DNA from 2 places in the Burkholderia theae genome. Region 1 is predicted to be linked to the other one. Evidence: riboswitches for the same ligand, from Rfam matches in the RefSeq annotation. Region 1 holds a riboswitch; the other holds the start of a gene.
The links. Region 1 has a riboswitch for cobalamin ahead of ACN22W_RS32045 (CbtB domain-containing protein). Riboswitches for the same ligand answer to the same signal wherever they lie in the genome.
Positions count from the first base shown of each region.

Region 1 (7,771 bases):
GGTTCCAGACGATCGCGGCGATCAGCAGCGCGAACACCATCGCGAAGCCCGAGCCGCTGCCGACCTGCAGGATCAGCTCGACCGGCAGCAACTGCAGGATGCCGAACGCGACGGCGCCGCTCGAGACCATCACGCCGAGGAAGTTCCACATGCCGGACCAGATCACCGCGACGTTCGGCGTCAGCGAGTGCGTGTAGATCACGGTGGCGACCGCGTTCGCGGTGTCGTGGAACCCGTTGACGAATTCGAAGCCGAGCGCGATCAGCAGCGCGGCGCCGAGCATCAGGTACGGGAACAGCGACGCTTCGCGGACCGACGACAGATCGTCGATCAGGTGCATGGCGATATAGACGGCGCCGATCGCGAGTACCAGCACGAAGACGGCATAACCGACTTGCCGGGTGCGTTCGACGGAGCCCGGATTGTTCGAGGCGGACGAAGCAGGTTGATTCATGACGGCATCTCGTAGGGGAATCGCGTCTGATCCTAGCTTCGGCCAGCAGTCAGTTTGATGACAGTCGGGATGACGAACGGCATGTCTTACAGCGATGTAAGCCGAGCGCCGGCACGCATCTTCGGCCACATGGCGCACGCAACTCGGCACGACAGGGGCTTACGCATCAGTGTCGCGCCGATCGACATCCGCGATCAACATCCATCCATGCGGCGATGCGGCGAATGTCGTGCATGACAGCGGCGCGACGTCGACGCGAGTCGCGGCCCTGGAATCCATCCGCAGCGCCTGCGCGACGGCCGCGCGAATGATCGCCGCATGCGTGATCGCGACGATGTCGCGGTCGTGCTGCAGCGCGTTCAACCATGTGCCGACGCGCCGCATGGCTGCGTCGAACGATTCGCCGCCGTGCGGCGATGCGGACGGATCGCCGATCCATGCACCCAATTCGTCAGGACAGTCGCGGCCGAGATCGTGCAGCCGCTGGCCGCGCCAGTTGCCGTAGTCGATGTCGCGCAGCGCGTGATCGATGTCGGCGCGCAGCCCGAGCGCATCGGCAGTCTGTCGCGCGCAGCGGGCGGGGCTGCACAGCACGATCGCGCCGGCGACGCCCGCCCACCGGTCGCGCAATGCGGCGGCGTCGGCGAGCCCGCGCGCGTCGAGCGGATCGTCGTCGGGAAACGTGCCGGTGCGCATCGCACGGGTCGATGCGTGTGCGATCAGGCGCAGCGAGGCATGCAGGGTCATGTCGGTTGTCGGAGGGGCCGGGCGGAACGTGCGGTCGCTCGCACGCCGTCACTTCAACACGCGGACTTTCGCGCGTACAATCCGCCCGATACGAAACGCGGAAGCCGGTGCAATTCCGGCGCGGTCGCGCCACTGTAACCGGGGAATCTCGATCCCGGAAGCCAGACCTGCCTTCGTACCCATCCAACATTTGTCGGGGCGCGATTCCCCTGAGGTGCATCCATGAGCGAAGCAGTGCTGAAGCCGGTCGTCGTGCCGGCACCCATCCCCGTCCGTGAACTGTTGCCGTGGGCCGTGTTCGTCGGCCTGATCCTGCTGCTCGCCCTGTATTTCGTCGGCGCGGAACAAGGCGCGACGTCGCTCGTGCCGGGTATGTACGTTCACGAATTCGTCCACGACGGCCGCCATCTGCTCGGCTTTCCCTGCCACTGACGCGGAGAACACGATGGTCGGAAAGCTGCTCATGCGCGGGATGCTCGCAGGCATCGCCGCGGGCCTCCTCACGTTCGGTTTCGCGAAAATCGTCGGCGAACCGCAAGTCGATCAGGCGATTTCCTTTGAAGAAAAGCTCGACACCGCCAAAGGCGATGCGCCGGAGCCCGAGCTGGTCAGTCGTCACACGCAGGCCGGCCTTGGCCTGCTGACCGGTGTCGTGACCTACGGTGCGGCATTCGGCGGGCTGTTCTCGCTGGTCTTCGCGTTCGCGTACGGGCGCGGCGGCCGCCTCCCGGCGCGGCCGCTGGCCGCGTGGCTCGCACTGGCGGCGTTCATCGCGCTCGTGATCGTGCCGAACCTCAAGTACCCGGCCAATCCGCCGTCGGTCGGCGATCCCGACACGATCGGCTATCGCACGGGCCTGTTCTTCCTGATGATCGCGATCTCGATCGCGACGATGGTGTTCTCGGTCAGCGTGCGCCGCCATCTGCTGGCGAAGCTCGGCCAATGGAACGCGTCGATCGTCGCCGGGCTCGTGTTCGTCGCGATCATCGCGGCGGTGCAGTTCGGGCTGCCGTCGATCAACGAGGTGCCGGCCGCTTTCCCGGCCGCCGTGCTGTGGAAGTTCCGCGTCGCGGCGATCGGCATGCAGGTGATCATGTGGACGACGATCGGCCTGCTGTTCGGCGCGTGGGTCGAGCGCGGCGAACGCATCGGCATGCGCGCCGCCTGACACGTCCTGCAACCGGGCGCGCCTAGCGCATCATGCGCGGCGCGCTCCACGTCGATTCTCGCGCCAGCGCGACGAACGCGGCCAGATAGTCGATCGCCGCGTCCGCCTCGCGGATGCCGAGAAAGATCTGCTTCGCGATGCCCTTCTTGCCGAGCTTGACCGGCACGACCGGCATGCGGTCCGCGTATTCGTCGGCGAGCCATCTCGGCAGCGCGGCCACGCCGCGCCCGCTCGCCACCATCTGCAGCATGATGTCGGTCGTCTCGATCGACTTGTGCCGCCTCGGCACGATGCCGGCCGGCGTCAGGAACTGGTTGTAGATGTCGAGCCGGTCGGTTTCGACCGGGTAGGTGATCAGGATCTCGTCCGTCAATTGCGCGGGCGTCACGTAGTCGGCGTTCGCGAACCGGTGTGAGTCAGCGACCACCAGCACCTGCTCGTAATCGAATACGGGAACGAAGTGCAGACCCGGCTTGTTCAGCGGATCGGGCGTGACGAGCACGTCGATGTCGTAACCGAACAGCGCGCCGATGCCGCCGAACTGGAAGCGCTGCTTCACGTCCACGTCGACGTCGGGCCAGCGCGACAGATAAGGCGACACGACCTTCAGCAGCCACTGGTAACACGGGTGGCATTCCATCCCGATGCGCAGCGTGCCGCGCTCGCCCTTCGCGTACTGCTTCATCCGCTCCTCGGCGAGCTCGAACTGCGGCAGCAGCCGGTTCGCCAGCTTCAGCAGATATTGCCCGCCCTGCGTGAGCCGCAGGCCGCGACCTTCCCGGTCCCAGATCGGCGTGCCGAGCTGCTGCTCGATTTTCCGGACGGTATGGCTGAGCGCCGATTGCGTGAGGTGCAGCGCGTTGGCGGCCGCGGTCAGCGAGCCCTGGCGCTCGACTTCACGAATCACGACGAGATGGAATCGTTCCAGCATGGTTATCGCTCACCCGACAGATGCATGAACAATTTTAATGGATGAATGAAATAATGCCATTTTATTTCATGTGTTGAAATCCCTATCATGGCTGCCGGACATTCACTACATCTGGACGGCAGCGTCATGGTCACCACACACAACCTCGGTTTCCCGCGCATCGGCGCGAAGCGCGAACTCAAGTTCGGTCTCGAACGCTACTGGAAAGGCGAATCGTCGCGCGACGAGCTGAAGGCGCTCGGCGCGCAGCTGCGCCAGCGCCACTGGAACGACCAGCGCGATCTGGACCTGGCGCCGCTCGGCGACTTCGCGTTCTACGACCAGGTGCTCGACATGAGCTTCACGCTCGGCAACCTGCCGAAGCGCGTGCAGGGCTTCCACGGCGACGTGCTCGACAACTATTTCCGCGTCGCGCGCGGCCGGTCGGCGCAGTCGGCCGAAGAGCATGCCGCGTGCTGCGGCGGTGTCTCGGCCGGTGAAATGACGAAGTGGTTCGACACGAACTATCACTACATCGTGCCGGAATTCCACGCGGACACGAACTTCTCGCTCGACCCGTCGCGCCTGCTCCAGCAACTGGCGGAAGCGCAGGCGCAGGGCGTGGCCGTGAAGCCGGTGATCCTCGGTCCCGTCACGTACCTGTGGCTCGGCAAGGCGAAGGACGATTCCGATCGCCTCGCGCTGCTGCCGAAGCTGCTGCCCGTGTACGGCGCGCTGCTCGACACGCTGACCGCGCAAGGCGTCGAATGGGTGCAGATCGACGAACCGATTCTCGTCACGGAACTCGACGCCGAGTGGCGGCACGCATTCCGCACCGCCTATGCGACGCTGGAAACGCGCCGCATCAAGGTGCTGCTCGCCACCTACTTCGGGCAGCTTCAGGACAACCTGACGCTCGCGGCCTCGCTGCCGGTCGACGGCCTGCATATCGACGCGATCAATGCACGCGACGAAGTCGACGCGCTGGTGCGCGAACTGCCGGCCGGGCGCGTGCTGTCGGTGGGCGCGATCAACGGCCGCAACATCTGGAAGACGGACCTGAACGCGACGCTCGACTGGCTCGAACCGCTCGCGAAGCAGCTCGGCGATCGCCTGTGGCTCGCGCCGTCGTGCTCGCTGCTGCACGTGCCGGTCGATCTCGCGAGCGAGGAGAAGCTCGACGCGGAGATCCGTTCGTGGCTCGCGTTTGCGCTGCAGAAGCTCGACGAACTGAAGGTGCTCGCGACCGCGCTGAACGAAGGCCGCGACCAAGTGGCCGATGCGCTTGCCGCGAATGCCGCCGCGATCGACTCGCGCCGCCGCTCGCCGCGGGTGAACAACCCGGTCGTGAAGGCCGCGATCGCGCGTATCGACGCGCAGCTCGGCAATCGCGTGAGCCCCTATGCGCAGCGCGCGCCGAAGCAGTCGGCCCGACTGAGCCTGCCGGCCTTCCCGACGACGACGATCGGCTCGTTCCCGCAGACCGTCGAAATCCGCCAGGCGCGCAGCCAGTTCAAGGCCGGCACGCTGGACGAAGCGGGTTACCGCACGGCGATGCGCGCGGAGATCGAACGCAGCGTGCGCGAGCAGGAATCGCTCGAACTCGACGTGCTCGTGCACGGCGAAGCCGAGCGTAACGACATGGTCGAATATTTTGGCGAGCAGCTCGACGGCTACGCATTCAGCCAGTTCGGCTGGGTGCAGTCGTACGGTTCGCGCTGCGTGAAGCCACCGATCCTGTTTGGCGACATCAGCCGCCCGAAGGCGATGACGGTCGAATGGATCACGTATGCACAGTCGCTGACGAACAAGCCGATGAAGGGCATGCTGACCGGCCCCGTGACGATCCTGAACTGGTCGTTCGTGCGCGACGACCAGCCGCGTTCGGTGTCGTGCTACCAGCTCGCGCTCGCGATCCGCGACGAAGTGCTCGATCTCGAGAAGGCCGGCGTGCGCGTGATCCAGATCGACGAGGCGGCACTGCGCGAAGGGCTGCCGCTGCGCCGCGCGCAATGGGGCGAGTACCTGAAGTGGGCGGTCGAATCATTCCGCATCACTGCGAACGGCGTGCAGGACGATACGCAGATCCACACGCACATGTGCTATTCGGAGTTCAACGACATCATCGCGTCGATCGCCGACATGGATGCGGACGTGATCACGATCGAGACGTCGCGCTCGGACATGGAGCTGCTCGACGCGTTCGACACCTTCAAGTATCCGAACGAAATCGGGCCGGGCGTGTACGACATCCACTCGCCGAACATCCCGACGCAGGATCACATCGTCGGCCTGATGCGGAAGGCGGCTGAACGGATTCCGGCGGAGCGTCTGTGGGTGAACCCGGACTGCGGCCTGAAGACGCGCCAGTGGGCGGAAGTGATTCCGGCGCTGACGAACATGGTCGCCGCCGCGAAGACGCTGCGCAACCAGGCACACTGACGCGCGGCAGCTTGCGCTGCGACGACTGAAGTACCGGCCCGCCGTGACGGGCCGTTTTCCGTTATGCGCGTTCGCGAATGCCCGTGCTGGCGGGGGCGTCGGGCGCAGGCGTCTTCGCGATCACGCGCCGTTCGTGTTCGAGGTCGAGCGAGCGCGACAGGACCGCATACACGGCGCCCGCGACGATCAGCCCGACGAGCCACGCGATGTCGACGCCGCCGAGCATCCGTGCGAACGGACCGACGAATACCTCGCGGTTCGCTTCGGCATCGAAGATGTAGAAGAACGGCACCATCGCCGCGAAGCCGGCCAGGTACGCGACGATGCCGCGCGGTTGCCACGCGCCGTACAGCCCGTTCGGCGTGAAGAAATGCGCGATCGCATAGTGGCCGCGCCGCACGAAGAAATAGTCGACGAGATTCACCGCAGTCCACGGCACCAGGAAGTAGAGCATCAGCGTCAGGAACGTCTGCAGCAGCGCGATGCCGTTGCCGCGGATCGCGAACACGCACGCGAGCACGAAGGCGCTGATCGCGACGATCGACGCGACGCGCGCGCGACGGGTCGGCCGGATCGGCACGATCGAATCGACGGCGGTCAGGACGGTCAGCATCGCGCTGTACGCGTTGAGCGCGATGATCGGCAGGAAGCCGACCAGCGACACGATCGCGATCAGCTTGCCGAGGCCCGGCACGAGCGACGTGCCGACATCGTTCATCGCGACCAGCGCATCGGCTGCGTGCAGCTTCTGCGCGAGCCACGCGCCGAGGCCAATCATCCAGGTGCCCGACAGCGACGCGCCCGCAAAGATCACCGCGATCAGCTTCGCGCGGCTCGTATTTTTCGGCAGATAGCGCGAATAGTCGGACACGTACGGCGCATACGAGATGTTGTAGCTCGCGGCGATCGCGAACTGCGTCGCGAACGCGATCCAATTGAAGCCCGGCGCGGCGGCCGGCGCAATGGCGGCGTGCGCAGGCGCCGCATGACCGAACGCGAGCGCGAGCGTGACGAGCGCATAGAGCGGCAGCGTCGCGATCAGCGCCCACGTGAAAGTGCGATGCATCAGGTCGTGGCCGTAGATCGCGAGCAGCGCGCCGATTGCCACGGCCGCGACGGCGACGAAGCCGCCGTCGATCCCGAATACGTTGTGCACGCCGTCGACCATCAGCGACACGTTGACGACATTGAAGCCGACGAAGACGAACAGCGTCGCGAGCAGCGCGACGATCACGCCGCGATAGCCGAATTGCGCGCGCGACTGGATCATCTGCGGCAGGCCCATCTCCGGCCCCTGCGAGCCGTGAAACGCCATGAAGATCGTGCCGAACATGATCCCGAGCGCGCCCGCGAGCGTCGTCCAGCCGGCGGACAGGCCCATGCCGGGCCCGACGAAACCGATCGAGATCGTGAAGAAATGGAAGTTGCCGAGGAACCAGAACGGCCCCTGGCTCGCCAGTTTTGCGTGGCGTTCGTGTTCCGGGATGTAGTCGATCGAGTGGTGCTCGATCGCGAGGCCGGCCGATTCGGCGCGGCCAAGGTCGAGGGTGTCGGGGCGGTTCATGACGGCTTGTCTCCAGGGTCGCGCGCGGTTCGTCGATGCGACCGCGTGCGCCTGCCTGCCGCGACGTCGTCGTGGCAAGCAATCAATATCGGGGGATGCGCGGGCGGTGCGATGCACCGCCGGACAACGCAAAAAAAACGGGCAGGCGAATCGCCTGCCCGTTGCGGGACGTTACGCGGTGCGCACGCCGCGCGGCAGCGACTCGCGCGTCTTGCCGGGCGCGCCCGCATCGTCGATGCTGACGCGGCGCGAGATCAGCCACACGCACAGCGACGAGAGGATTGCGGCACTCGTGTACTGGATCGCGAGCGGCCACCATTGCGGCGCGGTGTTCTGCGCGATGATGGTCGCGACGAGCGGCGTGAGGCCGCCGGCGAGCGCGCCGCACACCTGGTACGCGATCGAGATCGCCGTATAGCGGATCCGCGCGACGAAGATGCCGCTGACGAAACCCGCGACCACCGAGTAGTAGCCCGATTCCGCGAG
Region 1 covers NZ_CP183462.1:3,213,650-3,221,420, forward strand. The annotation lists gene ACN22W_RS32035 (inorganic phosphate transporter) at 1-454, opposite strand, end outside; gene ACN22W_RS32040 (histidine phosphatase family protein) at 614-1,201, opposite strand; cobalamin riboswitch at 1,255-1,391, shown strand; gene ACN22W_RS32045 (CbtB domain-containing protein) at 1,424-1,633, shown strand; gene ACN22W_RS32050 (CbtA family protein) at 1,647-2,369, shown strand; gene ACN22W_RS32055 (LysR family transcriptional regulator) at 2,392-3,300, opposite strand; gene metE (5-methyltetrahydropteroyltriglutamate--homocysteine S-methyltransferase) at 3,427-5,721, shown strand; gene ACN22W_RS32065 (purine-cytosine permease family protein) at 5,783-7,285, opposite strand; gene ACN22W_RS32070 (MFS transporter) at 7,457-7,771, opposite strand, start outside.

Region 2 (7,771 bases), on a different replicon from region 1:
TGTTCGCTTTCGAGCCAGACCGCTTCGATCCGCTCGCGATAGTCGCCCGGCTGCTGCCACAAGCCGCGCTGCATCGCCTCGACGAAGCGTTCGCAGATGCCGTGCAGCGCCTTCGGATTGTGCCGTTCGAGGAACGCGCGCGTGTCGTCGTCGAACAGGTACGCGTCGGCGACGAGCGCGTACTGGTGGTCGGACAGCACGCGCGCGGTCGCGTCATAGCCGTACAGGTAGTCGACGGTCGCGGCCAGTTCGGCCGCGCCCTTGTAGCCGTGGCGCTTCACGCCGTCGAGCCATTTCGGGTTGACGACGCGCGAGCGGATCACGCGCGCGATCTCCTCGCGCAGCGTGCGCATCTTCGGCGCGACCGGGTTCGCATGGTCGCCGTGGTAGATGCTTGGCTGCTGCCCGGACAGGTGCCGCACGGCCGCCGTCATCCCGCCCTGGAACTGGTAGTAGTCGTTCGAATCGAGGATGTCGTGCTCGCGGCTGTCCTGGTTCTGCACGACGACGTCGATCGTCGCCAGCCGCTCGCCGAACACGTCGGGCGCGGCATCGCCCGCGCTGTTCTGCGCATACGCATGGCCGCCCCACTGGCGGTAGGCGTCGGCGAGATCGGCGTCGGTCTGCCAGCGGCGCTGGTCGATCAGGTCCTGCAGGCCCGCGCCGTAGCTGCCCGGCCGCGCGCCGAACACGCGCCAGCCGGCGCGGCGGCGCGCTTCGTCGGGCGACACGCCTTGCGCGACCCATTTCGCGCGTTCGCGCTCGATGCGCGCGCGGATCGGGTTCAGTTCCTCCGGCTCGTCGAGGGCGGCGACGGCCTGCACCGCCGCATCGAACAGATGCATCAGGTTCGGGAACGCATCGCGGAAGAAACCGGATACGCGCAGCGTCACGTCGATGCGCGGCCGGTCGAAGATCTCGATCGGCAGGATCTCGAAGTCGGTCACGCGATGGCTGCCGTGCGCCCATTTCGGCCGCACGCCGAGCAGCGCGAACGCTTGCGCGATATCGTCGCCGCCCGTGCGCATCGTCGCCGTGCCCCACACGGACAGGCCGATCGCGCGCGGATAGTCGCCGTGATCCTGCAGATGGCGCTCGATCAGTTGCTGCGCGGATTTCAGGCCGAGCGACCACGCGGCCTGCGTCGGCACCGCGCGCGTGTCGACCGAGTAGAAGTTGCGGCCGGTCGGCAGCACGTCGGGGCGGCCGCGCGACGGCGAGCCGCTCGGCCCCGGCGGCACGAAGCGGCCGTCGAGCCCGCGCAGCAGCTGGCGCATTTCCTCGCCGCCGCATGCGTCGAGCGCGGGTATCAGCGTCGAGCGCACACGCTCGATCACCGCGAGCGTGTGCGGCCATGCGCCGGGCGGTGTCGCGTCGGTGCTGGCGTTGCCGCCTGCGGCTGCGCACAGCCCGTCCAGCCACTGCTGCGCGAGCCGTTCGAGCCGCTCGCGCGTATCGCCCGCATGGCGCCACGGCGATGCGTCGAGCGCCTGCAGGATCGTCGGCCGCGGGCCAGCCCACGGTGCGGCCCAGTCGGCCGACAGCGGATCGAAGTCGTCGCCGAGCGCGAGATCGCGCGCGAGCGCGCCGATCAGCCCCGCACGCACGCCCTTGCCGTCGCCAATTGGAAAACGCGCGAGCGCGAGCAGCGTGTCGCGCCGCTGCCGGTCGGCCGGCGATACGCCGAACACGTGCAGCCCGTCGCGAATCTGCGCTTCCTTCAACTCGCACAGCCAGGCGTCGACGCGCGTCAGCAGCGCATCCTCGTCGCCGGTGTCGCGCGGCGGCGATACGCTCAGCTCGTCGTGCAGCCGGTGCTCGGCGATCGTCGCGAGGATCGTCTTGCGTAGCAGCTTCGCGCGCCGCGCATCGACCATCAGCGCCTCGTAGTATTCGTCGACCTGCCGTTCGAGATCCTGCAGCGGGCCGTAGTTTTCCGCGCGCGTGAGCGGCGGCATCAGGTGATCGATGATCACGGCCTGTGCGCGCCGCTTCGCCTGGCTGCCCTCGCCCGGATCGTTGACGATGAACGGATACAGGTGCGGCAGCGGCCCGAGCGTCAGGTCGGGCCAGCACGCGTCGGACAGCGCGACGCTCTTGCCCGGCAGCCATTCGAGGTTGCCGTGCTTGCCGAGGTGGATGACCGCGTCGATGCGATATGCATCGCGCAGCCAGAAATAGAACGCGAGATACGCGTGCGGCGGCACCAGATCCGCGTCGTGGTAGCTCGCGTAGTCGTTTTCGCCGCGCGAGCGCGACGGCTGGATGCCGACGAACACGTTGCCCGCGCGCCAGCCGGCGATCGTGAAACGCCCTTGCCGCAGCGTCGGGTCGGTTTCGGGCGGCCCCCAGCGCGCGTTCAGCGCGTCGCGCACGGCCGCCGGCAGCCGCGCGAAATGCGCGGCGTAATCGGCCAGTGCAAAACTCTGGAACGCCGGGCGCAATGCATGCACGGCCGCGTCGTTGGTCACGCCTTCGGTGAGCCGCGCGATCAGCGCGTCGCCGTCGGGCGGCAGGTCGGCCACCGCGTAGCCCGCGTCGCGCAGCGCAGCGAGCACGCGCAACGCGGATGCCGGCGTGTCGAGCCCGACGCCGTTGCCGATCCGCCCTTCGCTTTGCGGATAGTTCGCGAGAATCAGCGCGACGCGCTTGCTCGCGTTGTCCAGCGTGCGCAGCCGGCACCAGCCGCGCGCCAGCGCCGCGACGAACGCGATCCGTTCGGCGTCCGGCTGGTAGCGCACGACGTCGACCTCGGTGTGCGGGCAGCGATACGCGAGCCCCTTGAAGCTCACCGCGCGCGTGACGATGCGCCCGTCGACCTCGGGCAGCGCGATGTGCATCGCGATGTCGCGCGCGTGCAGGCCCTGGTTGTCGGCCACCCATGCGTCGCGATTGCCGCCGGACAGGATCACCTGCAGCACCGGCGCGTCGCCGGCGAGCACTTCCGGCTCGGCCGCATCGATCGCGCCGGCCGCGAACGCGGTCGTGTTCAGCACGAGCGCGACGTCGTGCGTGTCGCACAGCTGCGTGATGACCTCGCGGCTCACCGCGTCCTTGAGCGACGTCACCGCGATCGGCAGCGGATTCAGCCCTTCCCGCGCGAGCGCGTCGGCCAGCGCGTCGAACACGGCGGTGTTCGCGGCCTGCCAGTGCGCGCGATAGAACAGGATCGCGACGACCGGCGCGCCGGGCGTCCAGCGCGGCCGCCAGTCGTCGATGCTCGCGCGGTCGCGCGCCGGGTGATACAGCGCGGCGGCCGGCAGCGGGCGCGGCAACTCGGGTTCGTCGCCGAAGCCGAGCGTGTGGAACGCGATGCTGCGCAGCAGCGCGTCGGCGTTGTGCACGCCACCCTCGCGCAGGTAGCGCCACCACAGCCGGCACAGGTCGGGCGCGACCGTGCTCTTCGCAACGAGGTTCGGGTCTTCCTGCAGGTCGCCCGAGAACATCGCGAGCTGCTGCCCGCGCTTCGACGCGAGCGACACGGCCTGCTCGATCCCGTACGGCCAGTACGCTTCGCCGCCGAGATGATCGATCACGACCGCCTTCGCGTGGCGCAGCACGTCGTCGACATAGAAATCGACCGACGCCGGCTGCCGCAGGAACGTGACGTTCGCGAGCCGCACGCTCGGAAAGCCGGCCGGCAGCTGCGGCACGACGCTCGCGAGCAGCGACAGCGTCGTGTCGGCCGAGCTCAGGATCACGATGTCGGCCGGTTGCTGGTCGATCCGGACGACGCCCTGCGTATCGTCGACGAAGCCGCCCGGCGTGGTGCGCAGCAGATGCATCGTGCGTTACGCCTGTTGCGGTTCGGCCGCGCACGCGGCGTCGAACGCGCGCTGCAGTGCGGCCGCGTCGAGATCCTCGCCGATCAGCACGAAGCGGCTCGCGCGCGTTTCGCCGTCCTGCCAGCGACGGTCGAAATAGCTGTCGAAGCGGCGGCCGACGCCCTGGATCACGAGCCGCATCGGCGCGCCGGGCAGCGCGGCGAAACCCTTCGCGCGATAGATCGTGTGCGTCTCGACCACGCGCTGCAGTGCGGCGATCGTCGCTTCGCGCGTGCCCGCGTCGCCCGATACGACGACCGAGTCGAAATCGTCGTGGTGGTGATCGTGATCTCCGTCGTCGGCCGAGCCGTGATGGTCGTGACGCAGGTGGATCGTGTCTTCCGATGCCGATTCGAGCCCGAGCAGCATCGCGAGGTCGAGCTCGCCGCGCGTCGCGCGCACGATCTTCACCTGCGGCGGAATCTCGTCGCGGATCGCGGTTTCGATCTGCGCGAACTGCGCGTCGCCGACGAGATCGGCCTTGTTCACGATCACGAGATCGGCGGACGACAGCTGATCGGCGAACAGCTCGTGCAGCGGCGATTCGTGGTCGAGGTTCGGGTCCGCACGGCGTTGCGCGTCGACGGCCTGCGGGTTTTCCGCGAACTGGCCGCTCGCGGCGGCCGGCCCGTCGACGACCGTCACGACCGCGTCGACCGTGAAGCTGTTGCGGATCGTCGGCCAGTTGAACGCCTGCACGAGCGGCTTCGGCAGCGCGAGGCCCGACGTCTCGATCAGCACGTGGTCGATGTCCGCGCGCCGCTCGACGAGCGCTTCCATCACCGGATAGAACTCTTCCTGCACGGTGCAGCACAGGCAGCCGTTTGCGAGTTCGTAAAGCTGGCCGGACGTTTCGTCCTGCGTGTCGTCGCAGCCGATGCCGCAACCCTTGAGGATTTCGCCGTCGATGCCGAGTTCACCGAATTCGTTGACGATCACCGCGATGCGGCGGCCTTCGGCGTGCTGCAGGATGTGGCGCATCAGCGTCGTCTTGCCGCTGCCGAGAAAGCCCGTGACGATCGTGACGGGAAGCTTGCGTAGGGTCATGGTGGGTCCTGGGTCGAATGGGGGTTCAGGCAGAGATCGTCACATCGATCTCGTCGTAGCGTTTGATGCGATAGATCGCGGCGGACACGAGCCAGCTCGCGAGGAACAGCCCGATCACGACGTAGCCGAGCATCCCGAAATGCGCGGCCGCCGTCGTCGCGAAGTCCCACACGGTGCCCTGCAGCGACAGCTTGCCGGCGAGCAGCGCCAGCACCTCGATGCCGCCGATCAGCGCCGCGACCAGCACCGAGACGAACGTGATCGTCATGTTGTAGTAGATCTTGCGGATCGGCCGCACGTACGCCCAGCGGTACGCACCCATCATCAGGATGCCGTCGGTCGTGTCGACGAGCGTCATGCCGGCCGTAAACAGCGCGGGCAGCACCATCACCGACCAGAACGACAGGCCGCCCTGCACCTGCGTGGCCGAGATGCCGAACAGCGCGATCTCGGTCGCGGTGTCGAAGCCGATGCCGAACATGAAGCCGACCGGATACAGGTGCCAGCTGCGCGACACGATCCGGAACAGCGGGCGGAAGATGCGCGCGAGCACGCCGCGCTGGTTCATCAGCAGGTCGAGATCCGCCTCGACGAGCGGCTCGCCGCGCTTCACCGCGCGAAACGTGCGATACACGGAAACCAGGATCATCAGGTTCGCGGCCGCGAGCAGCAGCAGGAAGAACGCGGATACGCAGGTACCGATCGTGCCGCCCAGCTCGCGCATGCCGTCGAAGCGCGACAGCGACGCGGCGGTTGCCGCGACCACGGCCGACATCACGATCACGACCGTCGAGTGGCCGAGCGAGAAGAACAGGCCCGCGCCGAGCGGGCTGCGGCCCTCCTGCATCAGCTTGCGCGTCACGTTGTCGATCGCCGCGATGTGGTCGGCGTCGACCGCGTGGCGCAGCCCGAACACGTACGCGAGCAGCGCGGTGCCGAGCAGCACGGGCTGGCCGTGGAAGGCGATGAATGCCCAGACCCACGCGCCGACGTTGAAGGCGATCAGCAGTGCGTAGATCGCGACAATCTTGCCGCGCAGCCCGGATGAACTGTCGTTGAACAGGCGAAACAGCGAATCGAGCATGACGCTCCTTTGCGAACGGTCGACATGAAGCATGCCAACACGGCCGTCGCTGCGCGGCCCCGTGCGGCCCCGCCCTCCATCGGGCCGGATCATGCGCGCTCGCGCGGGCGGCCGGACGACGGGAATCGGGAAACGCTCGGGTGTCGGGCACGCTGCGGCCGTGGACGATGCGCCGCCTCCCCGCGGCGCTGAACCCCAACGTTTAGGCCGGTATCCGGGCTGGCGAACACGCCGCTTCGCCTTCCCGGATGCGCAAGGCATCCAGTGGCGGTCGTCCGCATGCGCGCGGCATGCGGCGAAGCGGCGTTGCATCGTGGCGGGCACGATGCGTTCGCTTACCGTTGCGGGGGCAGCACAGGTTGGCTCGACTGCGACGCAGGCAGGCTCCCTGTTTCCCGTTTAACTGCGCGCGCCGGAGCGGCGCGCGCGAGCACCAAAACGCGTGCGAGTGTAGGCGTCGGGGGCGGGAGCGTCAAGGCGACGCGGGCCGCCGGGCCGGGTTTCGCACGGCCCGCGCGCCGCGCCGGAGGCCGTGCGCGGCGGGTTCGCGCGGGCGGACCGCTGTGCTATCGTAGCGCCGCGTTCGGTGCTCGCACGCGCATTCCGCGCATGCAGTTAAACGGGAAACAGGAGGCGGACGACCGCCCGGCCTGTGCTGTCCCCGCAACGGTACGCCGCCCGCGCGACGCGCTTCCCCGCGCACGCGCCCATGCCGCCCACGATGCCACTGCCCTTCACCGGGCGGGAAGGCCGCGGCCTGGCAAGCGGCCAGCCCGGATACCGGCCGACGCAAGGGGCGAGCCCGACGCTCGCCGAACGCCCGATCCGCGGGGGACGGATGGGGTGCGCATTCCACCCGCGTTCGCGCGGGCTTCGCCCGATCCGTCATGTCTTGCCTGTTTGCCGGCCGCCGATGTGCCGCCCGCCTTCCCCTTTCCACTGTTTCGACACGGTGCGCGCCGTGCCGCGCGCGATGAGCCGCGCGTGGCTCATCGGCGCCGGCCCCGGCGATGCCGACCTGCTGACGCTCAAGGCCGTGCGTGCGATCGGCGCGGCGGACGTGCTGCTCGTCGACGATCTCGTGAACCCCGACGTGCTGCGCCATGCGCGCGCCGACGCGCACATCGAGCACGTCGGCAAGCGCGGCGGCCATGCGTCCACGCCGCAGGAGGCGATCGTCGCGGCGATGCTCGCGCACCTGCGCGCGGGCCGCAGCGTCGCGCGGCTCAAGGGTGGCGATCCGTTCGTGTTCGGTCGCGGCGGCGAGGAACTGGCCGCGCTCGGCGCGGCGGGTTTTCCGGTCGAGGTCGTGAACGGCATCACTGCGGGCATCGCCGCACCGGCCGCACTGGGCATTCCGGTCACGCAGCGCGGCGACGCGCAGGGCGTGATCTTCGTCACGGGCCACGGCGCGGGCGCCGACGAACCCGACTGGCGCGCGCTCGCGGCGACGCGCATGACGATCGTGATCTACATGGGCATCCGCCGGCTCGATACGATTGCCGCGGCGCTGCGCGACGGCGGCCTGCCCGGCGATACGCCGTGCGCGGCGATCGAGAATGCGACGCGTCCCGGGCAGCGGCACGTGCTCGCGACGCTCGACACCCTTGTCGAACAGGTCGGCGCGACCGGCATCGGTTCGCCAGCGATTGTCGTGATCGGCCGCGTCGCGGCGCTCGCTGACGATCCGGCGGTGCGTGCGGCGCTCGGCGGCGGTGCATGATGCGCGTCGCGCTCGGCGTCGGTTTTCGCGCGGGCACGACGGCCGCGCAACTCGACGCCGCGATCCGCGCGGCGCTGGCGCTTTACCCGGACG
Region 2 covers NZ_CP183461.1:1,925,794-1,933,564, reverse strand. The annotation lists gene cobN (cobaltochelatase subunit CobN) at 1-3,785, opposite strand, end outside; gene cobW (cobalamin biosynthesis protein CobW) at 3,792-4,871, opposite strand; gene ACN22W_RS08995 (HoxN/HupN/NixA family nickel/cobalt transporter) at 4,897-5,955, opposite strand; cobalamin riboswitch at 6,143-6,408, opposite strand; cobalamin riboswitch at 6,523-6,759, shown strand; gene cobA (uroporphyrinogen-III C-methyltransferase) at 6,869-7,678, shown strand; gene ACN22W_RS08985 (cobalamin biosynthesis protein) at 7,675-7,771, shown strand, end outside.
Region 2: it holds a riboswitch for cobalamin, as region 1 does, so the genes downstream of both, ACN22W_RS08995 (HoxN/HupN/NixA family nickel/cobalt transporter) here and ACN22W_RS32045 (CbtB domain-containing protein) in region 1, are expected to answer to the same signal.